Regions from separate parts of the Halomonas sp. AOP7-B1-5 genome, predicted to be linked through region 2. Evidence: riboswitches for the same ligand, from Rfam matches in the RefSeq annotation. Region 2 holds a riboswitch; each other region holds the start of a gene.
The links. Region 2 has a riboswitch for thiamine pyrophosphate ahead of thiM (hydroxyethylthiazole kinase). Riboswitches for the same ligand answer to the same signal wherever they lie in the genome.
Positions count from the first base shown of each region.

Region 1: it holds a riboswitch for thiamine pyrophosphate, as region 2 does, so the genes downstream of both, ACT3XD_RS10005 (sodium:solute symporter) here and thiM (hydroxyethylthiazole kinase) in region 2, are expected to answer to the same signal.
Region 3: it holds a riboswitch for thiamine pyrophosphate, as region 2 does, so the genes downstream of both, thiC (phosphomethylpyrimidine synthase ThiC) here and thiM (hydroxyethylthiazole kinase) in region 2, are expected to answer to the same signal.

Region 1 is NZ_JBQTDC010000016.1:73,850-84,130, forward strand. Features, by position in the region: gene ACT3XD_RS09985 (potassium/proton antiporter) at 1-760, opposite strand, end outside; gene ACT3XD_RS09990 (hypothetical protein) at 848-1,237, opposite strand; gene ACT3XD_RS09995 (CoA-acylating methylmalonate-semialdehyde dehydrogenase) at 1,465-2,964, shown strand; gene ACT3XD_RS10000 (hypothetical protein) at 3,096-3,788, opposite strand; TPP riboswitch at 4,078-4,180, shown strand; gene ACT3XD_RS10005 (sodium:solute symporter) at 4,170-5,555, shown strand; gene ACT3XD_RS10010 (sensor domain-containing diguanylate cyclase) at 5,611-7,014, shown strand; gene corA (magnesium/cobalt transporter CorA) at 7,094-8,062, shown strand; gene ACT3XD_RS10020 (zinc-binding dehydrogenase) at 8,144-9,322, shown strand; gene ACT3XD_RS10025 (proline racemase family protein) at 9,319-10,281, shown strand, end outside.
Region 2 is NZ_JBQTDC010000003.1:122,225-132,505, reverse strand. Features, by position in the region: gene ACT3XD_RS02935 (metal ABC transporter permease) at 1-343, shown strand, start outside; gene ACT3XD_RS02930 (metal ABC transporter solute-binding protein, Zn/Mn family) at 364-1,488, shown strand; gene ACT3XD_RS02925 (LysR family transcriptional regulator) at 1,573-2,439, opposite strand; gene ampC (class C beta-lactamase) at 2,578-3,750, shown strand; gene ACT3XD_RS02915 (cupin domain-containing protein) at 3,866-4,531, shown strand; gene ACT3XD_RS02910 (DUF6164 family protein) at 4,543-4,911, opposite strand; gene gloA (lactoylglutathione lyase) at 4,913-5,446, opposite strand; gene ACT3XD_RS02900 (DUF2237 family protein) at 5,621-5,995, shown strand; TPP riboswitch at 6,143-6,238, shown strand; gene thiM (hydroxyethylthiazole kinase) at 6,265-7,065, shown strand; gene thiE (thiamine phosphate synthase) at 7,066-7,686, shown strand; gene ACT3XD_RS02885 (LysR family transcriptional regulator) at 7,700-8,620, shown strand; gene ACT3XD_RS02880 (DoxX family protein) at 8,705-9,127, shown strand; gene ACT3XD_RS02875 (dioxygenase family protein) at 9,212-9,949, shown strand; gene ACT3XD_RS02870 (DMT family transporter) at 9,970-10,281, opposite strand, start outside.
Region 3 is NZ_JBQTDC010000020.1:56,926-67,206, reverse strand. Features, by position in the region: gene ACT3XD_RS11440 (NAD-dependent epimerase/dehydratase family protein) at 1-984, opposite strand, end outside; gene ACT3XD_RS11435 (3-oxoacyl-[acyl-carrier-protein] synthase III C-terminal domain-containing protein) at 981-1,976, opposite strand; TPP riboswitch at 2,128-2,241, shown strand; gene thiC (phosphomethylpyrimidine synthase ThiC) at 2,316-4,226, shown strand; gene ACT3XD_RS11425 (hypothetical protein) at 4,541-6,259, shown strand; gene ACT3XD_RS11420 (CsbD family protein) at 6,341-6,520, opposite strand; gene ACT3XD_RS11415 (DUF2955 domain-containing protein) at 6,633-7,724, opposite strand; partial or broken gene ACT3XD_RS11410 (HlyD family secretion protein) at 7,714-8,775, opposite strand; gene ACT3XD_RS11405 (porin family protein) at 8,994-9,503, opposite strand; gene ACT3XD_RS11400 (EamA family transporter) at 9,582-10,281, opposite strand, start outside.

The DNA of each region.
Region 1 (10,281 bases), on a different contig from region 2:
CCCCCGCCACAAAGATCGCCAGAAAGCCGCTGCCCCCAAGATTAGCTGCGACACCAAAGGCAAATAGGCCACAGGCTGCCACCAGCACGGGATAAAGCCCTGAGGTTACCAGTTGGATGCGATTGATTATTTGAACCGATGCCCAGCCCACTAATAAACCCACGACGCCGCCAACCCCGATCTGCATCACGAATAGCTTCAATAAGCCCACGCCAAGTGGCATATCGTTAACCAGAACTTCAAGCAGTCCAATGGTCAAGAAAATCGCCATAGGGTCGTTCGAGGCGCTTTCGATCTCAAGCGTCGACTTAAGCCGTTTGTTGATATGGATATCGGCATTACGCAGCAGCGAAAAAACGGCCGCCGCATCGGTCGACCCTACGATGGCGCCCAACAATAACCCATCGAGCAGCGGCAGATTAAGAATATAGGCCGCTGCTGCACCTGTAATCATTGATGTAATGAGAACCCCAGCCGTTGCCAGTAAGGATGCGGGTTTCCAAACCATGCGAATTGAAGCCATCGGCGTTTGTAGACCGCCGTCGAAGAGAATCATGGCCAGCGCCAAGGTACCCAGGGCATGTGCCAAAATAGGATTATCAAAGCTGATCCCGCCAATACCCGCTTCCCCAGCCAGCATGCCGGTTCCCAGGAACAGAACCAGCACCGGCATACCCAAGCGGGCCGAAAGTTTGCTTGAGATTATGCCGATCAGCAGCAGGATCGCTGCCATTAAAATAAGTTGATCCACCTGAAACATACGCGCTTCCTAGCAAACGATATAAATGGGCGCCGCGTTAAACCGTGGTGCCATGCAGTAATGAAATTCTGAGAGTACCCTAATCGGTTAGGCAGCCGGAGGCGCGCGGCTAGGTGGAAGGCATATGGATAGGCTATCTGCCCGTGGCGTAATTGAACGCGACAGAGTGCAACTGCCTGAGCGGGCGAAGACAACCTGGGCTGCATAAGCAGGCAAGGCCGCATCGCCCGTCTCCGCGTCATTGGTGTCGGCGGTCAGGGGCTTGCTGCCGCGAATTCGTAATGAATGGCTCTGTGTGGCCAGCGGCAGCAGCGCTTCGCGCTGATCGGCATGCGTGGATGAGCTGTTGACGCCGGTAGCAATAGCGGCCGGAGAAGATGGAGTGGCGCACCAGAGCAGCAGGGTCAGAATGCACAGGCCGGCATGGCTCAGCTTGTGGGTAATCACCGCAGTGAAGGCTTGTTTCTGATAAGGCAAAGCGCCATCTCCATCGTCGTACGCTTTATCATCCTTTATTGGCAAGGCAGGTCAAGCGGTTAAGCGCACGCTCACGATTTCTTTTTGTGCTGTGTCATTGCCAATCAGCAATTGCATTAATAGCTAATTGACGTTTACGTCAACTTGCTGCTATACCCTGTTCACACCGCAAAGGCAGTGATAATGACTGTCTCCACAACGAACAATCATAAGACAGGAGCAACGCAATGGCCGTTCGCGAAATTTCCATGATCATTGATGGTCAGGCCGTCCCGTCACAGAGTCAGGAATGGCGTGATGTGGTTAATCCAGCGACTCAGGAAGTGGTGGCCCGGGTACCTTTTTGTACCGCAGAAGAGGTAGAGCGCGCGATTGCCAGTGCGCAGGAGGCCTTTAAAGAGTGGCGCAACGTCCCGCTTGGCAAACGTATGCGTATCATGCTGACCCTACAGGCGTTGATTCGGGATAATACCGATGAGCTGGCCGCTTTAATCACCGAAGAGCATGGCAAGACGCTACCGGATGCTAAAGGCGAAGTGGGGCGCGGGTTAGAAGTGGTTGAGCATGCCTGCTCGATTACCTCGCTTCAGCTAGGCGAAGTGGCTGCAAACGCCGCTAGTGAAGTAGATGTCTATACGCTTCACCAGCCGCTAGGTGTCGGTGCGGGTATTACCGCGTTTAATTTCCCCATTATGCTGCCTTGCTTCATGTTTCCGCTGGCCATTGCCACGGGCAATACGTTTGTCTTGAAACCCTCCGAGCAGGATCCCAGCTCTACCATGCGTCTGGTGGAGTTGGCCCATGAAGCGGGGGTGCCGCCGGGCGTGTTAAACGTCGTGCATGGCGGTCCCGAGGTTGCCAATCAGATCGCTGATCACCCAACGATCAAAGCCCTTTCATTTATTGGTTCAACCCATGTGGGGTCGCTGCTTTACAAGCGGGCGGGCGATGCAGGCAAGCGCATGCAAGCCATGATGGGCGCGAAAAATCACTGTGTAGTGATGCCTGATGCGAATCGCAGCCAGGCGATTAATAACCTGCTGGGGTCGGCGTTTGGCGCCGCCGGACAGCGCTGTATGGCCAATTCCGTCTTAGTGCTGGTCGGTGAGGCGCGCCAGTGGATTGACGATATCGTGGAAGCCGCGCGCCAGATGAAAGTCGGCCCAGGCACTCAGCAGGATGCCGATTTAGGGCCACTCGTATCAACCGCTGCTAGGGATCGTGTGCTGCGTTTAATTGAGGCGGGCGAAAAGGAAGGCGCCAATTTGCTGGTTGATGGGCGCAACTGCCAAGTAGAGGGCTACCCAAAGGGCAACTTTGTCGGACCGACGCTCTTTACCGACGTGACGGCGGAGATGACCATTTACCGTGAAGAGATTTTTGGCCCCGTACTTTGCGTAGTCAATGTGGAAACGCTTGATGAGGCGATTGCGTTTATCAATGCCAACCCTAACGGCAACGGCACTTCTATCTTCACTAACTCCGGCTGGGTGGCGCGGCGTTTTGAAACGGATATTGATGTGGGGCAGGTGGGAATTAACGTGCCGATTCCGGTGCCGGTTGCTTATTTTAGCTTTACCGGCTCAAGGGCCTCAAAACTGGGCGATCTAGGGCCTAACGGTAAGCAGGCTATTGCGTTTTGGACACAAACCAAAACAGTAACCGCGCGCTGGTTTGAGCCTGAAAATGTTTCCAGCGGCATCAATAGCACTATCTCATTAAGCTAGAAGCTATGTTTCATCAAGTCAGAAGCCATTGTGCTTGGGCTTATGATTGCGCTGACGCTTAGCCAAGCCTGACAGCGTTTAACTAGATATCACGGGCTCCTTTTTAGGAGCCCGTGCTGGTATAGAGTGTCTTAAAAGTCCTGCAGCAGGTTGAAGCTTTCCTCAAGCAGCTTTTCAATGGGGTTAAGCTGGCTCTCATGCAGAACCAGTAGCGAGGGCGACGCTTTTACCTGCCCGCTAAGCGGCACCAACAGTGCAAACTCACCCTCTTCCAGATGAAACTCATGGATTTCACGGGGGCCGTGCGGAGTTTTGCACTGTGAGCAGCGGTAGACATCGTCTTCCCCATATACCAAGCGGTGATACATTTTAAACAGCGTATAAAGGGCGAGCCCGCCTTCAAAGGCGGGCCAGCTTGCTGGCATTGTGCGTATATCATCGGCAAGCATTTGCCCTTCAGCTTTGGCGTCGGCGATAGCATGGGCGAGAGGGTCTGCTAGAACGGTCGGGTTTTCTGACGGGAGAGGGACATTTTGTTGCGCGGCCTTCTCAAAGTATTTTACAACCCGCTTAAAATCAGCCAGATCATGCAAAGCGTAGTCGGCATGCTGTAGGTCGTCTGGTTCAAAACCACCGTTTTCCCAGCCATGAATGACGCGAAGCGTCATGTCACCGCGTGCCATCGGTCGCGCCAACAGCATATAAAGCATTACACGAACGTGAAGCTGGCGCTCATCGGTGTTGTTTTCAAATGCACGATAAGGATCAGCAAATAGAGTATGGAGCCGACCTTGGGTATGCTCTTTGGCTTCGGTATACGACATGGCAATTTCCTATGCGCGCGCCATAGGTATATTCACACGGCGCTTTTGGCATTGATGGTTGTTATGGCGCGAACGGCAGTAAGCCAGTTTTATGCGGCAACGCCGCTATGCAGGTAATACTCCAAATTTTTATTAGTTTAAGCAACGTTGTAGCGAATGAATAGGAGAAGTAAGCCCTTTTCATTCTAGCTATTTAGCGCATAGCATACATAGCCGCAGGCGCGAGTGGGGAACATTGTCACTCAGTTTTGACGGTTCGTTGAATTTCAATCAGGATACGCTCTCAATTCACTGTCGCCAGGGGAGCCACATTGTGTGGCTGAGAATGCTGTTGCAGACCCTGGAACCTGATCCGGTTAGAACCGGCGGAGGAAGTGCGACATGCCATACCTAACGTCAGCCATGCTAGGCGCGGCGCTCTGCTGCTTTGCATTTTTAGGCTTTAAAGCCCGTGGGCGAAAAGGCTCACTAGATGACTATGTCACCGCGCGAAACTCACAAACCAGCACTACGCTAGGGCTCTCTTTTGTTGCCTCTGGGATGGGGGCATGGATATTATTTGCGCCGCCAGAAATTGGCGCCTTTGCCGGCCCGTTGGCACTGGCAGGTTACGCTCTTGGCTCTTCGCTTCCGTTTATCGTCCTTGGCCTCTATGGGCCGGCTATTCGCCGCGCTTTGCCCGAGGGACGCAGCATCGCGGAGTTTGCCGACGCTTGCTATGGCCGGGGCGTTCGCCACTGGGTAACGCTGGTTTCGGTGGTATACATGGCGTGTTTTTTGGCCGCTGAATTAACCGCCATTGGGGCGATTACGTCACTGCTATCTGACGTGCCGCCGAACTGGGTGATCATTGGCGTTACCCTCGCTACACTACTTTACACGGTAAGCGGCGGGCTGCGCGCAAGCCTTGCGACCGACCGCTGGCAGGCGTGGCTACTGGTTGCCCTGTTGATGATCGTTTCAAGCGTCACCCTGTGGCACCTGCCCGCAATGCCCAGTGGTGCGGTGCTGCCCTCCATTCCCACATCCAGTGCACTTAGTGTGTCGTTAACGCTGGTGATTGCGGTCACTGCGGCCAACCTGTTTCACCAGGGCTATTGGCAGCGAGTATGGGCTGCGCGTGATAATCAAAGCCTGGGGCGGGGCGCCTGGATGGGCGGAATTGCCACGGTAGTCATCGTAATGGTGATTGGCGGTTTGGGCATGGTGGCGGCCATGAGTGGAATAGCGCTTGGTGAGCCCCCGATGCCTTTTTTTGCGCTATTGAATAACGTGCCCTCTTGGGTAGCCATGGTGGCCCTGGTGCTGGCGGTCACGCTGGTGGCATCGAGTGTGGATACGCTGCAAAGTGGTATTGCCTCGCTGATTGTGTCGCGCAGCGAAAAGCCTGGTGTTTCCATCACTCTCACGCGTTGGATGACCGTCTTACTTATGGTGCCGGTGGTGATTGTCGCGCTTCAGGGGTTGTCGATCCTACGCCTTTTTTTAATCGCCGATTTACTGTGCGCCGCCATTGTCGTGCCTGTTCTACTCGGTTTATGGCAACGCATGACGCCGCTTGCGGCTATTGGTGGCGGTTTGGCTGGACTAATGGGCGCTATCTTGCCGGGATGGATAGGTCAAGAAAGCCTAAGTGCCGGTATAATGGCTGCAAGCTTCCCCAATAGCGTTCCCACGCTCGGCCCGTTTTTAGGAGCGTTGTTAGCTTCCACTACGGTAAGCGTGGTGCTCGCGTATGTGACGAGCAATAAGGCGGTTGGGCAGTGAAAATTATTTCACGCTATGATGGACAAAACACCTACCGACCTGGGTGAAGTATTAAATGAGTTATCCTATACCGTCAGATGAGAAAGCACGCCTAGAGGCGCTTTACGAGCTTAAACTGCTCGATACGCCCAGCGAGCCAGTGTTTGACCGTATTACCCGGCTTGCCGCGAGGCTGCTTAGTGTGCCTGGTGTCACGATTACCCTGATTGATGCCAAACGCCAGTGGTTTAAATCACGTGTTGGTCTGGATGTGCTTGAGACGCCACGTGATATCGCTTTTTGCGCCTACCCAGTTGCCGAATCTGCCCCTTTGGTCGTTGAGGATGCCTGTCTTGATAGCCGATTTGCGCAGAACCCACTGGTGGCTAAGCCTAATGGGGTACGTTTCTACGCAGGAATACCGCTAAAAACCACCAAGGGACTGGTGCTAGGCACTCTCTGTACGATAGATACCAAACCACGAAAACTCAGTAAAAGCGATTTTTCCACGTTGCAGGATCTTGCCGATATCGTGACTGAGGAAATCCAGCTGCGTGAGCGACTCAATCGTGAGAAGAAACAAAAAGAGGCCTCTCAGGAAGCCCTGATTAAGCTTCATCATAGTCTTGAACAGCAAATCGAACAGCGTACTCATGAGCTTAAATTGGTCATTGAAACCGCTTACGACGCCTATGTGAGCGTTGATGCAAACGACTGCGTATTGGACTGGAACTTAGCTGCCACCACCATGTTTGGTTGGTCGCGCGAGCAGGCCTTGGGCAAGCCGATTAGCCAGCTTATACTGCCTGATGGCTTACCCTGTGAGGCTGAAAAAGGACCGGTGACTCATTTAGCACACCGATCAGATGGCAGTCGCTTACCGGTTGAGATTCGCTTTAAATCGCTCTCTTTTCACAGTAGGCAGTGGCGTAGTCTGTTTATCCACGATATCAGCGAACGCCAGCAGCTTGAACGCTTGCGTGACCAGCAGGCGCGCGAAGATGTACTAACCAAGTTGGCCAATCGCCGGGCGCTGGACGAACGCTTGCCTGACGCTATGGCTCGTGTGCGACGCTCACAAAAGCCGTTAGCCGTACTGTTTATGGATCTGGATAGTTTTAAGCAGGTTAATGATAATTATGGCCATGCGGTTGGCGATGAGCTGCTACGCGAAATAGCCAAGCGATTAACGGCCTCTGCCCGGGAAACCGACTTTGTTGTACGTTGGGCCGGGGATGAGTTTGTTCTGCTGCTTGAGGGCGTTGCGCTGGATGCGATCAAACCTATAGCGCAAAAGCTCATTCATACTATTGAACAGCCGCTGCTCATTGGTAAGGCCGTGTTAACCGTAAGTACTAGCATTGGCGTTGCGGTTTATACGCCGGGCGCAGATGAAACGGCGCAAGAACTCCTTAAACGTGCCGATGTTGCGATGTATGAAGCAAAACGCGCGGGTAAAGCTCAGGTATGCATATCATAGCTACGTATATCAAAGGTACGCATATCATAGGTACGCATCGCGTAAGCTGCGTATTATTTTAAAGAATTCAAGGAAGAGTATGATTCGCAGCATTGTGACAACACCCGATGGCACCACTTACGAAGGCGACGAGCAGCTCTTTGCGACGTGGCAAACAATACCCGATAGCCACATTTGGATAGATATGCAGGGCGAAGACGAAGAGACGGTCGAGCGCCTGCTGGAAAAATTTGAGTGTCACCCACTGGCGATACAGGATGCTCATAAAGAGCGCCTGCCGCCTAAAATCGAAGAATTCGATAATCACACGCTGATTGTCTACCGGGGTATCTCTTCATTTGATGCCCAACTTAATTTTGTCCCTCAGCAGGTATGCTTTTTTATCGGCGAGCGCTTTTTAGTCACGCTACATTCAGGCCTTGCCATGAGCGTTGAGCGATTGTTAAAAGAGCATGGTAAGGCACTCTTAGCCAAGTCGCCTGAGCAGGTAGCGTTAAAAATCATGTATACCTCAGCCGGCTACTATATCGATAGTCTGCTTGAGTTTGAGTCGGAACTGAGCGATTTAGAGGATGAGCTGCTCGCAAACGGTAACGACGTATTAATGCGTAAGATTACTACTTACCGTTCTCGATTGGTCAAAATGCGCCGCGTGTTTAACTATCATAAAGGGATTACCCAAGAGTTAACGGCCTACGACTATCAGCATCTTCCCCGCGAAGAAAGCGAAACGCTGCATGCCATTAACGATGTGGCCGAACGTTTTGAAAGGCTTTATACGCTGACTCAGATGTATTACGACATTTGCGGCGATTTGGTCGACGGCTATATTTCCATTTCATCGCACCAGCTTAATATCACCATGCGTGTTCTAACGGTGATTACCGCGATTTTTGTCCCCTTAACGTTTATTGCCGGTATCTACGGGATGAACTTTGAGTACATGCCGGAACTGGGCTATCGCTACGGCTACTTCTTTGTATGGGGCGCCATGGTCGGGATGGCTGTAGTGCTGATTTGGCTATTCAAGCGAAGAGGCTGGTTCTAGTTCAGTAGGCTTTTAAGCAGCGGCCAGAGTTTGTTATGGTCGAGCAGTTACCTTATTCCTTTGCATTAGGGAGCCTGCCCAATGACTGAATCTGCTGCTGTTCCTACCACGATGGCTGCCATGCTCTTGACTGGGCATGGTGGCATTGAAGAGCTGCATTACCGAGAAGACGTCGAGACTCCCAAGCCTGGGCTGGGTGATGTTCTGGTTCAGGTAACGGCGACTGCGAAAAACAATACCGACCGCAAAGCCCGCGAAGGCCTTTATCCCACCAAGGAGAAGGGCGACGTTACTTCTTTCGCTATGGGCGGTACACCCACGTTAACCTTCCCGCGCATTCAGGGGGCTGACGTGGCGGGGCGGATTGTGGCAGTGGGCGAAGGCGTGGATGCCGGGCGAATCGGTCAGCGGGGTCTGCTTGATTTCAATATCTATGCCGATGAGCGTCGGGACATCAACCTGACCCCGGATTACTATGGCCATGGTGCTGACGGCGGCTACGCTGAATATGTTGCCGTACCGTCAGACCAGTTTCACCATGTCGATAATCCTAAACTGCATGACACCGAGCTTGCGTCCATGGGCATGTGCTCCTACCAGACGGCCTATCACATGATGACATCGGCCCAGGTCGAAGCGGGCGAGCGCGTGCTGGTAAGCGGTGCAAGTGGCGGTGTGGGCACCGCATTGATTCAGCTTTGCCGGATTGTCGGGGCCATTCCCTATGCGGTTAGCCAGCCCGATAAAGCCGATGCGCTGCTGGCGCTAGGCGCCGAAGCGGTGATTGACCGCGGCGACCTGCCTACGTTTGTGGATCGGGTGCTGGCCACTACCAGCGGTAAGCCGATTGACGCGGTGATGGATTTAGTCGGTGGTGATATGACCGATTTGTTTATCGACACCATGATTGTCGATATGCAGAGCCGCCAAACCTATCCACGTCTTTCAATTGCAGGCGCGAGTGGCGGTAACCTTAGCGAAATCATGTGGACGCGTATTTACCTTTATCAGGTCCAGATATTTGGCGTTTCTCACGGTACCCGGGAAGAAGCCGAGCAGCTTATTGATTGGATTCGCCATGGTGAGCTCAAGCCGGTCCTTCACGCCGCTTTCAAGCTTTCAGAGCTGCATGCCGCCGAACGCTATTTTGTTAATCGAGGCAGCAATTATCTCGGTAAGATCGTCATCGTGCCCGATGCGCAGTGGGATGCCCATGGCGCTCCTTTTGCCCTAACGAACGCTCAGGAGCAACGCCCTTGAAAAATATCCATACACTTCAATTGATGGATACCCATGCAGGCGGCGATGTTAGCCGGATTGTAACGGGAGGGATTGATGCCCTGCCGGGGGCGACCGTACGGGAACAAATGGAGTACCTGCGCGACGATGCCGATGGCCTGCGCAGACTGCTGTTGGAAGAGCCTTACGGTATTCCAGAAATGTCGGTCGATCTGCTGGTACCCGCTACACATCCTGAGGCAGCGGCGGGCTACATTATTATGGAAGTGATGGGCTATCCGATCTATTCAGGCTCCAACACGTTATGTACCGCTACCGCCGTGCTTGAGGCTGGCATCGTGCCCAAGCAGGAAGGTATCCAGCGCTTTGCTCTGGAAGCGCCGGCAGGCCTGGTACACATAGAGGCGCGCGTGCATAACGGGGTGGTGGAGTCGGTTACCTGCGAAGGCCTGCCAAGCTACATTGATACCTACCGCGATACGATTCAGGTGCCGGGTATCGGCGCAGTGACGTACTCCATTGCCTATAGTGGCGGCTTTTACGCGCTAGTGGACGCCACCGAGCTTGGCTTTAAGCTGATTCGTGAAGAAGAGCAGGCACTTTCAGCCTGCGCGCATAAAATCGTGGAAGCACTGCAAGCCCAGCGCGGTTTTTCACACTACACGCTGGGCGATGTCGGCCCGCTACCGTTTTTGCACTTTATGGGGCCTGAAGAGCAGGTGGGTGAGGGCTATTTTCGCTCGCGCTCAACAACCTACGTGCACCCAGGCGTGATTTGCCGCAGTACCACCGGCACGGGTACTTCCGCCCGTTTAGCGCTGATGAACTATGAAGGCCGCCTCAACGTAGGCGATAAGCTTGAAACAGTGTCGCTGCGTGAAACCGGATTTATTGGCACGTTTACCGGAACGCATCAGGAAGGCGCGTATCAGGTCGTTGAAAACACAATTACCGGACGCAGCTACGTGCTTGCTCAGTCG
Region 2 (10,281 bases):
GGTGCATAGCGTGTTTCTAGGCCTGTTAGTGCTCAATCTGACCGCGGGCTTTCAAACACTGGGCACACTGATGGCAGTGGGCCTGATGATGCTGCCAGCCACAGCGGCTCGCTTTTGGAGCAAGCGGCTGGAAGGGTTGATAGGCATTGCCGTTGTATTGGCCATGGTGGCGAGCACGGGTGGCTTATTGCTCTCGTTTCATCTGGATATTCCCTCGGGGCCAAGCATTATTTTGCTGGCTGGCGCGGGTTATTTTTTCTCGGCGCTGTTTGGTCGCTATCACAGTTTGGCAGCCAAGCTCAGACGCAAGACTGCACCGCTGAGTGCCGAGGCATCTACGTAAATCATTAAACAGGAGTAGGTATGTCTTTACGGTTATCTTCACGCTTGCTGGTCGGTGTATCCGCGATGCTAGCGCTGCCCGCCGCCATCGCAGCGGACCGCGTTCAGGTAGTCACGAGCTTCTCGATTCTTGGCGATATCGTCGAGAATGTGGGCGGCGAGCATGTGGACGTTACATCGCTGGTTGGCGCCGATAGTGATTCGCATGTCTACTCTCCCCGTCCGGGTGATGCACGTGCGCTGGCGGAAGCTGATTTGGTAGTGTTCAACGGCCTGCTGTTTGAAGGCTGGATGGAACGGCTAATTGAATCAAGCGATTACAAAGGCCCACGGGTCACGGCGACTGACGGTATTGAAAAGCTATCCTACGCAGGACACAGCCACGATCATGGGCATGATCACGATCACGGACATGACCACGAACATGACCACGACCACGGGCATGATCACGATCACGGGCATGATCACGATCACGGACATGACAACGAACATGACGACGATCACGGACACGATCATGACCACGGCGAATTTGATCCTCACGCCTGGCAGGATATGGAGCAAGCGCGGGTATACATCACCAACATCCGCGATGGCCTGATTAAAGCCGATGAAGCGAATGCCGAGGAGTACCGGGCTAACGCCGATAGCTACCTAGCCGAAATGGCAGAAGTTGACGCTGAAATCCGCGAACTGATCAGTGAGATTCCGTCGTCCACCAGCGTCATCACCGGCCACGATTCGTTTGGCTACTTCTCCAACGCTTACGGCATTCACTTTTTATCGCCGGTTGGCCTGTCTACCGAAGTAGAGCCCAGCGGCGCCAGCATGGCGGAACTGGTGGATGTGATTAACGACCAGAACGTCCAAGCGCTGTTTCATGAAAACATGACCAATCCTGCGGTCATTCAACAGCTCTCGGAAGAGACGGGTCTGCCTATTGCCGGAACGCTTTACGCGGATGCCCTGGCTTCTGAGGGTGACGCCAGCACGTACCTGGGCATGATGCGCCACAATGCCCAGACGCTGCACGACTCGCTGGCAGAACCGGGTCATGATGACCATGAGGCTGACGAAGGACACGATCACGATCACGATCACGATCACGATCACGATCACGATCACGATCACAGCGAGCATAGCCACTAAACAGGCGCTGCAAGCATCGCGTAAACTTTTTGGCTGGTAACGCTCGCCCGATAACCAGCGCCGTTCAGGCGCTGGTTACGACACTTAACATACTACGCTCAACCACTCCCTAAAAGATGCCATGGCATGGGTTTCTTCGCGTGACTGCAGACGAGTAAGCCAGTACCCACCCAGGCTAACGGCCGTCGTAAATGGCTGTACCAACGCACCACTATTCAACTGCCTTGAAAACATCAACGGGGGCGCCAAAGCCACTCCGATACCCTGCTGCGCGGCATCCACCATGGCGATAGATGAATCAAATACGATGCTTTTAGGTAGCGGGAGATTAACCGGCCCTCCGGCCGCGAGCAGCCACTCTGTCCATTCGTCAGCGCGATAGGAGCGTAGCAGCGTCTCATTTAATACATCAGCTGGCGTTTTAAGCCGTGCGGCGATTATCGGTGTGCACATCGCGGATAAGGATGCGGGCAGCAAGGGTTGCGCGGCAATACCGTGCCAGGCGCCGGTGCCAAAGCGAATGGCAAAATCAAGCCCTTCGGCGGCCATGTCCGTACGGTTGTTGTGCGTGGAAAGACGTAGATCGATAAAGGGGTGCTTTTCCTGAAAATCGGCCAGCCGGGGCAACAGCCAGCCCACCGCAAACGTACCCACTGCGCCTACGTTTAACACTTCACGGTAATTACTCTCGCCTAGTTGCTCTAGCGTGTGTGTGATCTGATCGAAAGCGTCTCTTAATACCGGCAACAGCCCCTCGCCCTCCTGGGTCAGCATTAATCCGCGGGGCAAGCGGGTAAATAGCGGAACCTTGAGCTGACTTTCCAGCAGCTTAACCTGATGGCTAACGGCGGCCTGGGTTACGCAGAGCTCCTCCGCAGCGCGGGTAAAGCTCAAATGGCGAGCCGATACCTCAAAGGCACGCAGCGCTTTTAGTGGCAAATAAGGACGCACTCTTTTACCCCCTAATTTTTCTAATGGCGCGTACAAAATATCGCTGTTTGTCAGGCAGCGCCATTAACCGTAACTTACTCGCCATCCAGACCATTAAAACACCATTCATCACTAACCTCTGACTACTAGGTTTTTTATATGAACAGGATATTTGCAGCGAAAACAGGTCTTATTATTGCAGGTTCGCTCTTTATCGGCTCATTTTCCTGGGCATCTGATGAGCAGAATAATCCTCAGATAGATGCGCTGGTCAACGACACCATAAAGGCGCTAATGGCGGAACATCGTATTCCGGGTATGGCCGTGGCGCTGAGTGTTGATGGCAAGCGGTATTACTTTAACTATGGTGTCGCCGATCAAGCGGCGAATACCCCGGTAACAGCCGACACCCTGTTTGAGTTGGGTTCGGTCAGTAAGACCTTTACCGCAGCGCTGGGCGCTTACGCGCAGGCGAGCGGTGCGCTGCCGTTAAACGATTCTGCCAGCCAATACCTGCCGGCACTTGAAGGCAGCGTTTTTGATGACGTAAGCCTTGTGGAACTTGCCACCTACACGGCGGGCGGGCTGCCTTTGCAGTTTCCCGATGACGTGCAAGATGAAGACGAAATGCTCGACTACTATCGCCACTGGCAACCGGACTATGCCCCTGGCACTCACCGACAGTATTCCAACCCGAGCATTGGTTTGTTCGGCTATTTGACGGCGCAGCGGCTTGGCGAACCTTATGCGGCGTTAATGGAAGAGCATGTGTTCTCACCGCTTGGGCTTGAGCACAGCTACTTGGAAGTACCGGAAGAACAGCAGCCACACTATGCCTATGGTTACTCGAAAGACGATGAGGCAGTTCGGGTAAACCCAGGCCTGCTGGATGCCCAGGCCTACGGCGTGAAGACCAATACGGCAGACATGCTGACGTTCATTGAAGCCCACATGGATAGTTCAGCACTGGACGAGACGCTGCGTGAAACGTTAGAGACAACGCAAATGGGCTATTTCAGTATGGGTGATATGACCCAAGCCCTGGGCTGGGAGCGATATGCCTATCCGGTAACGCTTGATCAGCTACGCGCCGGCAATTCGCTTGAGATGGCTTTAGAAGCCAACGAAGCGAGGCGCTTACAGCCGCCGCTACCGGCAAGCCAGGACGTGTGGTTCAACAAGACCGGCTCAACCGGCGGTTTTGGTGCCTATGTGGCTTTTGTACCCAGCCAGCAGATGGGTATCGTTATGCTGGCGAATCGCAATTACCCTAACCAGGCCCGCATCGAGGCCGCCCATCATATCCTGACCGCGCTGATGGACACTCCTTAAAGAGTGATATGCCCTGGCTATGCAAATAGTCAGGGCTTTGTTTAGTAATAGCTGGTTGCAATTGCCGGGTGATCTATCGAGACTGTGCAGATTCATCCGCTACCGAGCTAACATCATGCACTTGAATGCCGATTTTTCTCAGTTTGTCAGCGTGACCCCGGAGCAGTACCGGTGGGTAGACGCCCCCAGTGCGGGCGTTGAACGCATGATGCTGGACCGGGTCGGCGACGAAGTAGCCCGTGCCACCAGCTTGGTGCGCTATGCGCCCAATAGTCAATTTGCCCCTCACGCCCATGGCGGTGGTGAAGAAATATTGGTGCTGGAAGGCGTTTTCGCCGATGAGCATGGCCGTTACCCGGCGGGAAGCTACCTGCGCAATCCGATCGGTACCGCCCATACGCCGCAGATTGGCGATGAAGGCGCGCTGATTTTCGTCAAACTGCATCAGTTTGACCCCAACGATACGCTGCAGCTGGCCGTACCGGCCCACCGGCTACCCTGGCAGCCCGACCGAAGGCCTCGCATTGCTTACAAGATGCTCCACACGTTCAAGCAGGAACGTATTAGCCTGGAACATTGGGCGGCGGGTACTTCAATTGCCTACCCCACGCTTAAAGGCGGGCTTGAACTGTTTATTCTGGAAGGCACGCTAAGCGATAGCACACACCACTACACGGCTGGCACCTGGTGCCGCTACCCGACGGGTGCAACGCCTGCGTTAACTGCCGGCAGCGAGGGCGTCAGGATGTACCTTAAACGCGGCCACCTGACAGCGGCCTAACGGCAAAGGCGCTAACCGCGCAGTAAGCCTAAAAAAGGGCCTACCGTAAGAGCCACAATCAGCCCCACCGCGATGAGCACTAACGCGACTTGCACGGGGTGCTCGAGGAGCCGTCGCCAAAGCGTTGGCGCGTTTCCTTGCGCTTGGGCCTCGTGTAATTCGCGCTGAGCATGGTTAAAGCGCGCTACCTGATAGGCGGCCAGGGCGGTTTCGGCCGCTTCACGCTGGCGTTCATCGCGTAGCCAAATAGCATCGACCCCCAAGCGGAAAAACCCCGCCTGGGTTTCGTATACATCAAAGCGATGCTCGGCGAGTAAGGCGCGAATTTCCATGGCTTCTTCATCGGTGACGTGACGCAGTCGAAACAGCAAATGTGCCATATTAGTCGCCCGACGCCGCCATTAGGTCGGCCTGGACGACTTCAATCCAGTAGCCGTCTGGGTCTTTGACGAACACGACGTCTTTCATTTTGCCTTGATCGGCCCGCTTTACGAATGTCACATCGTGCTCGTCAAACCACGCCTGGGCGGCTGATAAATCCGGCACACTAAAGCAGATATGCCCAAACCCCTGAGGCTCGGCATTGCCATCGTGGTAGGCAAAGTCTTCCTGGCTCTCAGTCCCCCAGTTATGGGTAAGCTCTAAAAGGCCCTTCTGGCTGAAGGTCCAGGCGGTACGCGCCTGAGTATTTTCCGGCACCTGATCGCTGGCTTCCAGATTGGCTAAGAAGTAGAGCGAAAACTGCATCTCTTCGAAATCCAGCCGACGCAGTACCTGCATACCAAATACCTGCGAGTAAAAAGCCAGCGACCGTTCAGGGTCTTTCGCCCGCAGCATTGTATGGTTTAAACGAAAACCCTGGGTCTGCGGAGCAACGGGTGCAACGCCTGGATACTGCTCGCCTTCAAAACTCATCTTAGGATCCTTACGCATTTTGCTGCTAAATGATTCGATTTAGCAGTTATCTTTGACAAAACTGACACAGTGTACAAGCCTATAGTTAAACGCAACCATCGCTTGATGAAACTGTGGTTACACACCATGTGGGCAGGATACCCATTATTCTAGCCCTGACACTCTGGAGGCGACATGTCGCGTGATTTAAATGTGCTGGGCGAACCCCTGACGCCTTGTTGCCATTCACCCAAAACGGGCTTTTACCGCGATGGTTTTTGCCGTGTTGGTCCTGAAGATGTAGGGATCCATGCCATCTGCGCGATTATGACAGAGGAGTTTCTTGCCTACTCCCTGGCGCAGGGCAACGATTTAAGCACGCCTAAACCCCAGTTTGGCTTTCCCGGCCTATCGCCCGGTGATCGCTGGTGCTTATGCGCCAGCCGCTGGCAGCAGGCGGCTAACGTGGGAGTGGCGCCGCCGGTCATTTTATCCGGTACGCATGAGAAAGCGCTTGAAGTAACCACCCTGAACATTCTGCGCCAACACGCTCTGGATCTGGTTTATTAGCGCGTTGCGGCTGTCTTGAATAATCGTCGTGAAAAGACCGTAGTGAAGAACGGTTGTGAAGAACGGTTTTGAAGAACTGTATGAACGACGGCAGCTGCTCTAGACGTCACTGATGCTTTACACCTCCTCCCCAGGCTAAGATAGTAGCCCTATCGACAGGGGCGCTTGAGATCATCGAGCTGAGACGCACCCTTTGAACCTGAACCGGATAATACCGGCGTAGGAAGTCGCGGTGTCGTTTCGCACCCGATCTACGCTGTGAGGTGGCTATGACATCACTCCCGCTTGGCGAGGCTCTCTTCGCCGTGCAACGCACGACACCGCTGGTGCACTGTATTACCAATTTTGTGGCGATGAACAGTACCGCTAACTGCCTGTTAGCCGTAGGCGCCTCCCCCGCCATGCTGCATGCCGTCGAGGAAGTTGCCGAATTTACCCGCTTGGCCGGGGCGCTCTCGATTAATATCGGCACGCCTTCGCCAACCTGGGCCGAGGGCATGCAGCAGGCGGCGAAGGCAGCGCAGGAAAATAACATTCCGTGGGTATTTGATCCGGTTGCTGTGGGTGCCACATGCTACCGGCAAACTCTTTCCCAGCAGTTGCTGGCGTTGGCACCCAGCGTGATTCGGGGCAACGCTTCAGAAATTATCGCGCTGACGGGCCTCACCCACCAGGGCCGAGGCGTCGATGCCACGGCGTCAATCGACGAGGCGCGTGACGCCGCTATTACCCTGGCTAACCGGCAAGGCTGTATTGTCGCCATGACCGGCGAGCATGACTTCGTGACCGATGGCACCCAGCACTGGCGGCTAACCGGCGGGCATTCGTTAATGCCACGTGTAACTACTCTTGGCTGTGCATTGAGCGCCACCGTAGCGGCATTTATCGCCGCCCGGCCTGAAACACCGTTAGTGGCGACCGTGGCGGCACTGGCAAGCTTTGGCGTGGCAGGCGAGCGCGCAGGAGCGCTGGCAACCGGCCCCGGCAGCTTCCAAGTGGCGCTTCTGGATGCGCTTTATCAACTGACGCCAAGCGATCTTGATACGTTCACCGGCCTGGAGAAAGGTTAAATGCACTTTGATCTTTCGCTCTATCTGGTGACGGATGCCCGCTTATGCCAACCCTATGGCCTTGAGCGCACGGTCGTTGAGGCCGTCGAGGGTGGCGTAAGCTTTGTTCAGCTGCGTGATAAGCAGGCAAGCGATGTCGCTATGATTAAGCAGGCTAAACGCCTCAAGGCCGCCCTGGCCGGTAGCGGTGTGCCGCTGGTGATTAATGACCGCTTGGTGGTCGCGCTGGAAAGCGGTGCGGATGGGCTACACGTCGGGCAAAGCGACACCGCCGCTCAACAGGCGCGCACCGCAATGGGGCCAGACGCTATTATCGGGCTTTCCATTAACACGCTTGCGCAGCTTCAAGCGGCCCCGGTAGAGCTTTTAGACTATGTGGGGCTGGGCCCGGTATTTGCCACGCAGAGCAAACGTGACCATGCGTTACCTATCGGGTTCGAAGGCCTTGCACAGCTGGCGGCTGCTTCGCCTCTTCCCAGCGTTGCCATCGGTGGGTTAAAGGCCGACCATAGCGAGCAGGTCTTCCGTGCCGGTACAAATGGGCTGGCGGTTATTTCAGCTATTTGTGGCCAGCCCGCCCCTTATCAGGCTGCTCGCCTTTTTACCCGGCCCAGCCTTTAAGTGACGCGATTTTATGCATCAGCTTGAGCCGATAGTCGCCTTTATGCGAGTTGCCGAACTGGGCAGCTACACGCGCGCCGCCGAGGCATTAAATCTTTCCCGTACGCGGGTTTCGCGCTTGGTCATGGCGCTTGAGGAAACGCTGGGAGTACGGCTCATTCAGCGCACCACGCGGCGCCTGCATTTAACGGCGGAGGGCGAGCGCTATCTGGCTCATGCACAGACAATTGTGCAAGCGCTTGATGAAGCCGCCGCCGATGTCGGCAGCGGCGTTTCTGAGATGCGCGGCCGATTACGCATCAATGGGCCCATGAGCTTTGGCGTAGGCCACCTTTCTCCTCTGGTCGCAAGCTTTATGGCCCAGCATCCTGGCCTGGAGGTACGCCTGGACTTGAACGACCGCCGCGTGGATCTTCTCGAAGAGGGCTACGACGTTGCAATCCGCATCGGCAGCCTGCCGGACTCAAGCCTGGTGGCGCGCCGCCTGACACGCTGCCGAATGCTGTTTTGCGCCTCGCCTGGCTACCTTGCTAAACATGGCGTCCCTGCCGATATAGAAGCTTTAAAGCAACACCAGTGCCTGCATTATCGTAATGGCCCGGCCCCTGGCGACTGGCGTTTTGGCAATACCACGCTGTCCACTCACGGTCCGCTTGAAAGCAATAACGGTGATGTATTAACCCACGTTGCCGAAGCGGGGCTGGGTATCGCTCATCAGCCGAGCTTTTTGGTGACTGAAAGCATTATTGAAGGGCGTTTAATCCCGGTTTTAACCGAACTAGCGCCAAAAATATTGGATATTCATGCGCTTTACCCAGCCCGGCGCTTTCTACCTGCCAAAGTAGAGCGCTTCATCGACCATTTGGCGGCTGCCTGGGGCGACCCACCCTACTGGGAGCGTGACATGGGATTGTCGCCTATTACGCAACAGTGATGTTCGTTAAACGTCGATTATCTCTCAGTCATAGCCACGTAAAGTGTCTTCATTGAAACATCGTTCCCCAATGGAGATATCCTCATGAATGCACCCTCTTCCGCGATGACTGCGCCTGCGAATATTCAACCCCACGCCATCGCACTACTTCGCGTTTCGCTTGGCGTAATGGCACTGGCCCACGGCCTGCTTAAGGTCTTCGTTTTTACACTGCCGGGGACGGTGGGTTACTTCGAATCGTTAGGCTTACCCGGCTTTCTGGCTTACCTGACCATTCTGGGAGAGCTGGGCGGCGGCTTAGCGCTCATACTGGGCATTTACACCCGCTGGGTTAGTCTTGCCATGATACCGCTCCTGCTGGGCGCCACGTCGATCCACCTGGGCAACGGCTGGATGTTCTCTAATGAAGGCGGCGGCTGGGAATTCCCGCTGTTCTGGACCGTTGCGCTACTGGTTCAAGCAGGATTAGGTAGCGGAAGCTTCAGCCTGGGTCGTTTTTTCCGCTAGTTGTGAAAGCTCCATTTTTGAAAGCCCTATTCTTTGCCTTGGCGCTCAGCCCGAGCGTCGGGGCTACCGTTAGGAGATGTCATCATGTTACCTAGCCTGTTTATATCCCACGGCTCCCCGATGCTGGCGCTCACCCCGACCCCAGCACATCAGTTTCTGCGCGAGCTGGGCAAAACGCTGGCACCCAAGGCAGTCGTTGTAGTGTCTGCTCATTGGGAGAGCCTTGCGCTCAAGGTAAGCAACACGGCTTGGCCGGAAACCATTCACGACTTTGGTGGTTTTCCGCAGGCGCTGTTCGAGTGCCAGTACCCTGCGCCGGGTGAGCCTGAACTGGCCGAGCGCTTGGCGGCACTGCTCGGTGCCCAGAGTGTCGAGCGTGGGCTCGATCACGGTGCCTGGGTACCGCTTTCGCTTATGTTTCCCAAAGCAGATATCCCGGTGGTGTCTGTCTCACTGCCCATACGCTGGTCCAATCAGGAGCTTGCCGAGCTAGGTAGTAAGCTTGCCACGCTGCGCGACGAGGGTATTTTAGTTATTGGCTCGGGCAGCTTGACCCACAATCTGTACGAGACAATGCCCATGGGCAGCGCTATGCCAGACTGGGTGGGCGAGTTCGCAGATTGGGTCGATAGCAAACTGGCTAGTAATGACCGCGACGCATTACTTGACTGGCAGGACGCTCCCGAAGCTCGCAGAAACCATCCAACCCCCGAGCATTTTCAACCGTTGCTGGTGGCAATGGGCGCAGGAGGCGATGCCAAGCAGCTGCACCATAGTGTCGAGCATGGAGTGCTGGCGATGGATGTATATGCGTTTGCCTGAAGCAGTCCGCTTTATCACCTTCATGCAGAGGGGCGGCGTTTCAAGGTTGTTCGGCGATCATGGTAGGCAATTGCCAGGCCGCTGCTGATAATCAGCACGCTGCCTACCCATACCCAGCTATCTGGCGTTTCGTCCCAAAACCACCAGCCAAGCGCCACGGCCCATAGCATGGCGGTGTAATCAAACGGCGCGGCAATGGCCGCCGCCGTATAGCGAAACGCTAATGTTAAAAACGCCGTCGCGCTCACGCCTAATACGCCCGAAGCCAAAAACCCCAGCCAGTGGTGCGGTTCAGGCGTTTGCCATACCCAGGGCAAACACAGTCCGGTGAT
Region 3 (10,281 bases), on a different contig from region 2:
TAGCTGCTGCGCTTGCGCCAGCAATGTGGCCATGGCATCAAAGCGTGGCTGATAGCCCAACAGGTGTCGGGCGGGCGCCAGGTCAAAGGTTTGCGAATAGGCAAGGGTGGCCAACTTGTAGCGAGTCAACATCGGTTCGTGTTCGGCGCGGGTCAGCATTCCCCACTGCTCCTGAAGCACGGCCATCGTACGGGCTAGCCCTACCGGTAATGAAATGAACCGTGGGGATTTGCCCAGTGCCCTGGCCAGCCGATAAGCCACGTCATGCACCGTAACGGGCTGGCCACCGGAAATATTGATCGCCTGCCCGGCAAGTTGTGGCGTGCGGGCTTCGGCTTCACAAATTGCCCATGCCGCATCGCGCAGGTCGGTCAGCTCGATCAGCGCTCGCCCTCCTCTGGGTAGCGGCACTCGCGAGCGCCCGGCCAGTTCGGCAAGTTTGGGGAGAATCACGCGATCCCCTGGGCCGACCAACGCGCGGGGGCGAATGGCACAACAATGCAGAGCGTCGCGCCGCGGCGCCAGAACGAGCCGTTCGGCGGCAAGTTTGGTGCGCGCGTAGTGATTGAGTGGCGGCTTCGCGGGCTGGCTCTGCTCGTCAATCAGAAGGCGGTCGCGGTAGGCGGCAAAAATCGACGGCGAAGAGACCAGCACAAAGCGTAACGCGCCGCTCTGCGCCGCAGCGTTGAGTAACTGTTCGGTCATTGTCACGTTGTGGCGCTCAAAGGCTTTTTTCGGCCCCCAGCTGGCTGACAAGGCAGCGGCATGAACGATGCTATCCATGCCTGCCACAAACTGCGCCAGATCGGTTTGCGGGTGTGTCAAATCCGCCGCGATAAACTCAGCCCCAAGTGCCGTCAATACCTCGCCTGCGGCGTGTGAGCGCCCGGTTGCGCGAACTTCGTGCCCGCGCAATAGCGCCTCACGGGCCAATGCCATGCCAAGCCCACCAGTGGCTCCAGTGATCAAGAGACGCCGACTCATACGCGCAGCACCATAGCGCTGGCGCTTATGCCTGCCGCCGTGCCCAGCAGTAAAAGATAATCACCCCGCTTGACCGCACCAGTGGTCAGCGCATGCGCAAGCACAGTGGGAATAGAGGCAGCAATCTGGTTGCCGGTGGTGGCAAAGATATTGATCACACGCTCACTGCGCGGTGCAAATAGCCGCCGCACATGCTCGACGCCCGGCGCGCTAGCTTGATGGCAGACCACACAGCTCAGCTCGTCGCGGGTGATATTAGCCTGCGCCAGGGCTTTATCGATGACGCCAGGTAGCGTCTTGGCAGATGCCTTGAAAATTCCGAAGGCATCCATTTTGAAGTAAGCACCTTCCTTCAACGCCTCGAAGCCCTCTTCGATGCGCAGCCTGGTGCCGCCCGCGCGTAGCTGGGCAAGGCCATGGTGTGCCCCATAGGTGACCGATGCACTTCCATATAGCCCCTGCTGCTGATCGTCGCTTGCTTCGATCGCCAACGCCGCTGCGCCATCGCCAAAAATAGCGCGCGTTTTGGGATCATTGGGGTTTAACCCCGCCGAGGCGATATCGCTGGCGAACAGGAGTATCCGCTTCCAGCGCCCACAGGCAATGCCCATAGCAGCCACGTCCAGCGCGGCTATAAAGGAGAGGCAGGTCTGATTGACATCGAAACTGGGTACGCCAGAGTACCCAAGACCAAGATGATACTGCACCAGAGCGGCCGTAGAGGGAATGGGCTGCTCCATCACACCACACCCGCCGATGATCACATCAGGCAGCTTTTCACCCCACCCTGCCTTAGCCAGTGCCTCTCGGGCTGCGCTGGCTGCCATCATAGAGGTAGTTTCATCACTGCCAGCGACGTGGCGAACAGCAATGCCAAACTGGCGCTCGGTCCAGCCGGGAGCAAAGCCCTGCTCATGATCAAGGGTAAGGGAGGTAAGTTGATATTTGGGTCGGTAACTACCCCATCCCACAATGGCAAAATCGCTAGTCATCGGTTTCCGTCTACTCAGTTCGCTGACCTACTTTAAACCGTACTTTCGTCTAAAAGCGACAAAGCTACTCATAAAATTAGCCCGCACTAAATGACTTGATTCCATCTCAGTGCTGAACCAAACTGCTTTTAGCGCAGCCTGTGGCTGTGCGTAACGCTTGACGGGGTGCCGGTAACGCCGGCTGAGATGGTGCCGATTCAATAGCACTGATCCCGTTGAACCTGATCTGGTTAGGACCAGCGTAGGGATCAAGCGACATGCAGATATTACAGGCAAATATCGTTCTGCCCCTGTCTCTCCCCGCTTGTCCTCCCTACTCGCTCTATAGGGAGAACACTCATGGCTAAAACGACTCACTTTCTTGCCGAAACCGCCGAGGTAGATGCTGCGGCTATTACTCCGCTGCCCGGCTCGCGCAAGATGTATCTTGAAGGCTCACGCCCGGATATCCGCGTGCCGTTTCGTGAAATCACGTTATCGCCCACCAAGACCACCGGCATTGATGAGGAAAACCCGCCGCTGCTGGTGTATGACACTTCCGGCCCCTACACCGACCCCGCAGCACAGATCGACCTGCGCCAGGGCCTGCCAGAACTTCGCCGGGCGTGGATTGAGGAACGCGGGGATACCGAATTTCTGGAGGGGCTGTCATCGGAGTACGGCAAGCGCCGCGCCAACGACCCGACCCTTGCCCAACTGCGCTTCGATTTAAAACGCACGCCGCGCCGGGCACTCTCTACAAAGGACGGGCGGCCTGGGAATGTCACCCAGTTGCACTACGCCCGCCAGGGCATCGTCACCCCGGAAATGGAATTTATCGCCCTGCGCGAGAACCAGCGCCGCCAAGCGCTGGGCGATGCCGAGGTGGAGCGAATCTTGGGCCACCAGCATCGCGGCCAGAGCTTCGGCGCCAGTATTCCGGAGGAGATTACGCCAGAGTTTGTGCGCGATGAAGTCGCTCGCGGCCGGGCGATTATCCCCAACAACATCAACCATCCGGAAAGTGAGCCGATGATTATTGGGCGTAACTTCCTGGTCAAGATCAACGGTAACCTGGGCAACTCGGCGGTCACCTCGTCGATTGAAGAGGAAGTCGACAAGATGACCTGGGGCATCCGTTGGGGCGCAGATACCATCATGGATCTCTCCACCGGACAAAACATTCACGAAACCCGCGAGTGGATTATTCGCAATTCGCCGGTGCCGATTGGTACGGTGCCGATCTATCAGGCGCTGGAGAAGGTTAACGGCGTGGCTGAGAACCTGACCTGGGAGGTGTTTCGCGATACGCTGATCGAGCAGGCTGAACAAGGCGTGGATTACTTCACCATTCATGCGGGCGTGTTATTGCGCTATGTGCCGCTGACCGCTAACCGGGTAACCGGTATTGTCAGCCGAGGCGGCTCGATTATGGCCAAGTGGTGCTTGTTCCACCATCAAGAGAGCTTTCTTTACACCCACTTCGAGGAGATCTGCGAGATCTGCAAGCAGTACGATGTGGCGTTCTCACTGGGTGACGGCCTGCGCCCCGGCTCGATTGCCGATGCCAACGACGAAGCGCAAATGGCAGAGCTGAAAACCTTGGGCGAGCTGACCCATATTGCCTGGAAGCACGATGTGCAGGTAATGATTGAAGGCCCTGGCCATGTGCCCATGCACTTGGTAAAAGAGAACATGGATAAGCAGCTTGAGTACTGCGATGAAGCACCCTTCTACACGCTTGGGCCGCTGGTCACTGATATCGCACCGGGCTACGACCATATTACCTCGGGCATTGGGGCTGCGATGATCGGCTGGTTTGGCTGCGCAATGCTCTGCTACGTCACCCCAAAAGAGCACCTCGGCCTACCCAACAAGGATGATGTAAAAACCGGCATTATCACCTACAAGATTGCCGCCCACGCGGCGGACTTGGCCAAGGGCCACCCGGCGTCCCAGCGGCGCGATAACGCGCTCTCCAAGGCGCGCTTTGAGTTTCGCTGGGAAGATCAGTTCAACCTGGGGCTGGACCCGGACACCGCGCGTGAATTTCACGATGAAACCCTGCCCAAGGATTCGGCGAAGGTCGCGCACTTCTGCTCCATGTGCGGGCCCAAGTTCTGCTCGATGAAAATTAGCCAGGAAGTCCGTGATACCTACCGCGACCGCACGCCGGACAGCGCAAGCGACGCGGAGTCAGTTAAGCGCGGCATGGAGGAACAGGCGGAGAAGTTTCGCCAGGAAGGCAGCAAGCTGTACCAGGAAGTATAAGATAGCGGTGTTATTGACATCATAGCGTTTGAATATGGCTCTTGGGATTCAAAAATCTCAAGGGCCATTTTTATGTTTACTTATAACAAGCGTAATAACGGCACGCTTTTTAATTCTTAACGCCGACCAACATGATCTGAGTCAGCGGTTAATGAATTAGTTAAGTAAGTATTAAAATTACGGCTAAGAAATATTTTTACACACTCAACCTAAAGATAATTTAGTAACACTCGTGTATGGTTCTCATTTTCATGGGTTCTGTTCGTAATGGCGAACCTAAAATTAAAACCTGTCATACACAAGACGGATTTCAGATGAAGACCAAACTTTCGATAGCGATTACTCTTGCTTTGATCAGTGCAGGCCTGATCAGCGGCTGCAGCGATGATAACGAGCCAGCAGCTACAGATTCACATCAGGAAGCACCGAAAAACAATGCGGCTCCCATGCTGAAATATATTCCGGCTGATTCGCCCTACTTCATGGCATCGCGTGAAACGCTATCGGAACAGGAAGCCTTTGCTATCTATCAGAGCACTCAGCCCATGACTTCCTTTGAGTCTGACCTTGATGAAATGCGCGCTGCATTGCCTCATGTTCAAGACGATGACGTTCTATATACATTCATGACGCTAGCCATCGCCTTGGGTGAAGAGCTGATCGGTGTAGAGTCAATTGAAGATGTCCATGCGCTCGGCATGAAAATGAGTCCCCAGGCTGCGCTTTATGGGTTGGGCATCTTGCCTGTCTTGCGCATGGAGCTGCAGGATGAAGGAGCTTTCCGCACCACGCTGCAGCGCGTCCTGACGAAAGCCGATATTACCCTGAGCAAGGCAACTACCAATGATACCGAATACTGGGTTCTGACGCCTGAAGGCCAACTCAAGATAATTCTGGTCATTAAGGACCAGCAGCTGATCGTATCGGTAGTACCGGAAAATGCCAGTGATGAGCTACTAGACCAAGTGCTCGGAAAAACACTACCTGACAGCAATATTGACGATACCAACGCATTGGCAGAGCTGGAACAGCGCTATGATTTCACACCTTACGGTGCTGGACTACTCTCCTCTTCACGCCTGCTGGATGAACTGAGCACACCTACACATCCTGGTACGCTGGCGCTGATGGAAGCGGTTGATGAAGAGCCGCTGAATCTGTCTGGCTGCCAAGCCGATATTGACCGTCTCACCGGCCGTTTCCCTGGGTTAGCAATGGGCATAAGCGAGTATAATACTGATCGCGTGGAGACGAATTTCATCCTGAGAACCGATGAGGGAATTGTCAGCGACCTGCGTGGCCTGACCACCCAGGTGCCGGGGCTTGGCAGTTCTGCAGGCATGGCCAACTTTGGGTTGAATTTGGACCTTCCTGTGCTTATCGAGACCATCCAAAAATATGCACGGGAATTGCGTGAAACCCCCTTCAGCTGTGATGAGCTACAGGACTTGAACAACTCCTGGAGAGATATCAGCATGGCGATCAACAACCCAATTACCATGATGATTGGTCCGTCGCTTTCGGGTTTCCATGCGCGTCTTGATAATCTAAAAATGGTGAATGGCGAGCCTGTCATTGCCGGCATGCTGACTCTTGCTTCTCAAAATCCGATGGGTTTGTTATCCACCATCAGTACCTTCATGCCAGAACTACAGGCTCTTGAGCTAGCACCTGGCGGAGAACCCCAGAAAATAGAAAGCATGATGTTGCCGCCAGAAGCACCGGCGATTTATGCCGCTATGTCTGATACCGCCATCGTACTGGGTGCTGGTATCAGCGACCAAGCGCTTCTCCAGGAAGGGCTTGATGCTCCTGTTTCCGAACGTGACTTATTGGCCTATGGGTATCTGACGGGTGAGTTTTACCGTTCACTGGCCGATATAATGGAAAAGTCGCCATCACCGGAAGTATCACAGTCTGATATCGAGCTGTTTAGGCAGTATGGCAATACTTTCGAGAATATGGAGTACTGGATGGAAGTGGGTGATGCGGGCGTTGAAATGAGCTTCTCTGTAGAACTCGTTTCTCCGTAAAGCTTAAACGCGTAGATAGTTCAAAAAACAAACAGGGGCCAATGGCCCCTGTTGTCGACGTATTATGCTAACACGGTAAAATTACTTTTTCTTGAGGTTCTCCTTAACCTCACCTTTACCTTTTTGAGCTTCGCCTTTAGCCTGCTGCGTTTTGCCCTTGGCCTCGGTTTTTTCGCTGCCGGTCACTTTACCAGCGGCTTCTTTAACTTTACCAGCGGCCTTGTTAGCTGCGCCTTTTGCTTTATCGTCTTTTCCACTCATGACATAAACCTCTAATCCGTTAGTAGGGAAATACGCTGCGTGCGAGGAGACATTCATTTGTCTTTAACATCGCAGTTGCATTATCAGAGTAGTCTTTTTAAAAAAAGTTGCCTCAATTTGTTATAGATATTTTTGTGGGTGCCCAGCTATTAAGCAAAGCATGTAAACATGCCATAACCAAAAGCGTTGCCACCAGCGCCACGCTCATCGAAGAAAAGCGGTATAGCGCGCTATATACCAGGTCCTGGTTAGGCCCGAGCGACTGCCCAAACAAAATGCCAAGCGTAGTAAGCCCGCCAAACCCGATGCCCGAGCCGCCGCCTTCCTTGATATGCTCGCGGCCGAACAGCAAGAGCCCCAGCCAGTAAAGCAGGATAGCCAGCAGGAAGTGATTGCTCTGGGTATACAGTAAAAGCTGCATGACCAGCGCCAGATTACAGCCCAGCAACGTACCGATGGCACGCTTGCGCGCAGATACCCGGGCCCCCGCATAGCCCATGGCAAACAGCACTAGAATGGTCGCCATCTGTGCCGAAAGTGATCCTTGCAGGTCAAACACCTGAAACACGATGAACGAGAGCGTGGCGGTAATCCCGCCGATCAGCGTCTCGTGGCGTATCTGCGCCTGGGGCTTGCTGGCCCTTGGCGGCGGCTCGCGGGGTTCCACGTCGGGAAACAGTGTATGCATCAGCATGGCGATGAACACGGCCAGTACGCTTGCCACAACGTTGGAGGCAAGCAGATCGCTTAAATCGACGCTTGGGTAGCTTGCGAAATGCAGCAGGATACTCAGGGTAAGCACGCCGTTGGCGCCAAACAAAAACAGCGGACCCTTGGCCATCAGGTTGAAGCGAAACAGGAACATGCACAGCACTACCAGTGTCATGACCACCGGCATGTGCTTGAGCAGGCCCATCACTACGCTGACTTCCAACGCATTAAGCGAGACGTTGGCCAGAAACTGGCGAATGATGCTGGCGTTCAGAATGGGCACCATGCCCAGTAGAAACATCGGAAATACGGTAAAGAAGACCCCATAGTTCCAGCCCATGACCTGGCTTACGACGAAACCTAGCGCGCCGCCGCCCGCTACGCGCAGGCATTGGCGCAGGCCGTTTTCGTTTAGCCCAGGATGAGCGTGAGCCTTCGGCGCAGGCTTGGTTTTAGTAAATCTGATCTTAGCAAACCGCGTCTTAATAGACATAGTGTAGCCAGCTGATCAGATGCGTCTGTAGCCAGGCAAACGGGTGGGCCAACAGATGCTCGCCGGGCAGCAGTTGAACTGTGGCGCGTGCACCGCTGGGGGGCGGCGCCAATAACGGCTCGTTCAGGGCAATATGAACACGCAGGCGCTGAGCGTCGCGCACCCAGCGATCAGACGTCGGAATATCCGCCAGCTACCCGTCGGCGGCCAGTTGGCCTTCGCGTACCCCAGCATCAAAGGCGCTTACCCGGCCTTCAAAGATATGCCCAGGCCAGGCGTCAAACACTACGGCAGCCTCGTCGCCAGGCTGCACATGGCGCAGGCTCTTCTCGCGGAAGTCGGCGATGATATCCACACGCTGGCTGACCAGGGCAATGACCGGCTGGCCCGCCTGCACGTAGTCACCCGCACGTAGCTGCAGATTGGTAACCTGGCCTGTCTCTACCGCGCGTACCTCGGTGCGGGCAACGTCAAGCTGGGCTCTGTCCAGCGCGATATCCGCCTGGCGCAGCCGCAGGTTGGTGTCGCCCTCTTCGCCCAGCTGGACTTCCAGGCTTTCGATTTTGGCCTGCGCGGATGCCACTTCCGCCTGGGCGGTATGTTCGGCGGCTATCTGCTGATCGTACTGCTGCCGAGAAATACTCTGCCGCCCGATCAGCGCTTCCCCACGGCGGCGCTCACCTGCACGCTCTTCAGCGGTTGCCTGGGCAGACGCTAACATGGCGCGTGCGGCGGCAAGTTCCGCTTCAAGCTGAGTGTTTTCGCGCTGGGCCTGCTCTCGCTCAAGCCTTGCCTGCTCTAACGCGATCTCAAAGGGTTCGGGGTTGAGGCGAAACAGCACATCGCCCTTGGCGACCTGTTGATGATCGCGAACCACTACTTCACTGACCGGCGCGCTAAGCTCCGGGGCAATGCGCGTGACCGGGCGCATGACCCGCGCTTCAGGTGTCATGGGCATAAAGCTGTCGGCCACCAGAAAGTAGGCGAATAAAAGGGCAAAAGCAGCCAGCGCCACTTTTACCCAGAGGGCAAAGCGTTGATCAGGGGACATGGGGTATTAACTCGCTATTTCTCGCCGCCGTTGACAGGCCGCTTGCGCGTCTACTCGCGCAGGTATCGTTGAATACCTTAGTCTAACAAACAATTAGCAAGCTAACAATAAAGCGACTATCTTCCTGTTAAGAGGCTAGCCGCTTAACGCTACAGATATAAAAAGCCCCAAGACCAAATGGCCTTGGGGCTTGAGTACATTAACGCTGTTAAGCGCTATTAGAACCGGTAGCGTAAACCAATGCTGGCAGCATCAAAATCGTAGTTGGACTTATCCAGATAGCGCATGTAATCAGCGTTGATCGATAAGTTATTGGCTACATCAATCTCGCCGCCCGCACCATAAGAGAAGCCGCTTTCACGATCGAGGTTAAAATCCACCTCGGTCATACCTACCAAGCCATACAGACGTGCGGTGGGCGCAATAGGGGCGATACCTTTTGCGTAGGCACCTACCAGGTAATCGAGTTCGGCGCCGCCATCGGAGCCGCCCGTACCCAAGTGACCTTCAAGAGCAAAATAATCGTTAAACTGAGCGCCACCGCGTAAGCGTAGACCTACGCTATCGCGCGAGGAGCCGCGGTCAGGATCCAGACTCCAAGCCATGGCGTCGCCGCCAATATAACCTTCCGGGTAACCAAACGCTTGCTGTGCCTGTGCCGATGCCGCGAATGCACTCGTGCCAACCAGGAGTGCTGCAGAGGTGAGTGATAATACGGTCATCTTCATAGTCATTGAACCTCAGTTAAAAAACAGTGTTTCCTTACACCTGCGTATTGTGGCCGATGTGCAAAGAGAACGCAACGTTTAGCGCTGTTTGGAAAGACTAAGCGCGACAATACCACTCACCACCACCGCTCCACCCACCAGCTGGCTTGGGCTAAGCATCTGCCCGAGGACAAAATAGCCGATCACTAACGATGCAACGGGTTCGATATTCATCACCGGGGCATTGCGTGCCATATCCAGGCGCGGCACGAAAATAAACAGCGTTGAAAACCCGCCTGCATAGAGCAGCGCCAGAAACACCAGACCCAGCCAGCCCTGGCTATTTTCAGGTAGGCTCATCCCGCCCGGCACCGCGCCTAAAATTCCGCCAATGATCATGGCGAAAAATACCGTTTGCATGGTTAACAGGCTTCGCAGGGTGCTGCCCACCTGACTTAAGCGATGCTCGGTAATCCATAACGCACAGGCGAACACGAAGGCGGCGACCAAGCCAAAGCCAATCCCGGCCACCCATTCAGGCCCCATTGCATCGGCATTGGAAAGCCAGGTAGGAATATCCAGCACCACGACAAGCCCGATTAATATCGTTCCCATGATGATACAGCTACGCAGCGTAGGCCGCGCCCCCCCCAATGCCCAGCTCAACAGCGCTAACTGAATAGGAAAGGTATTCACCAGCAGTAAAGCAATCACCACCGGCAACCGTGCCACGGCAGAATAGAGGCTTAGGCTTTGAATGGTAATAAGCACGCCCACGGCCAACTGCCAGCGCCATGTT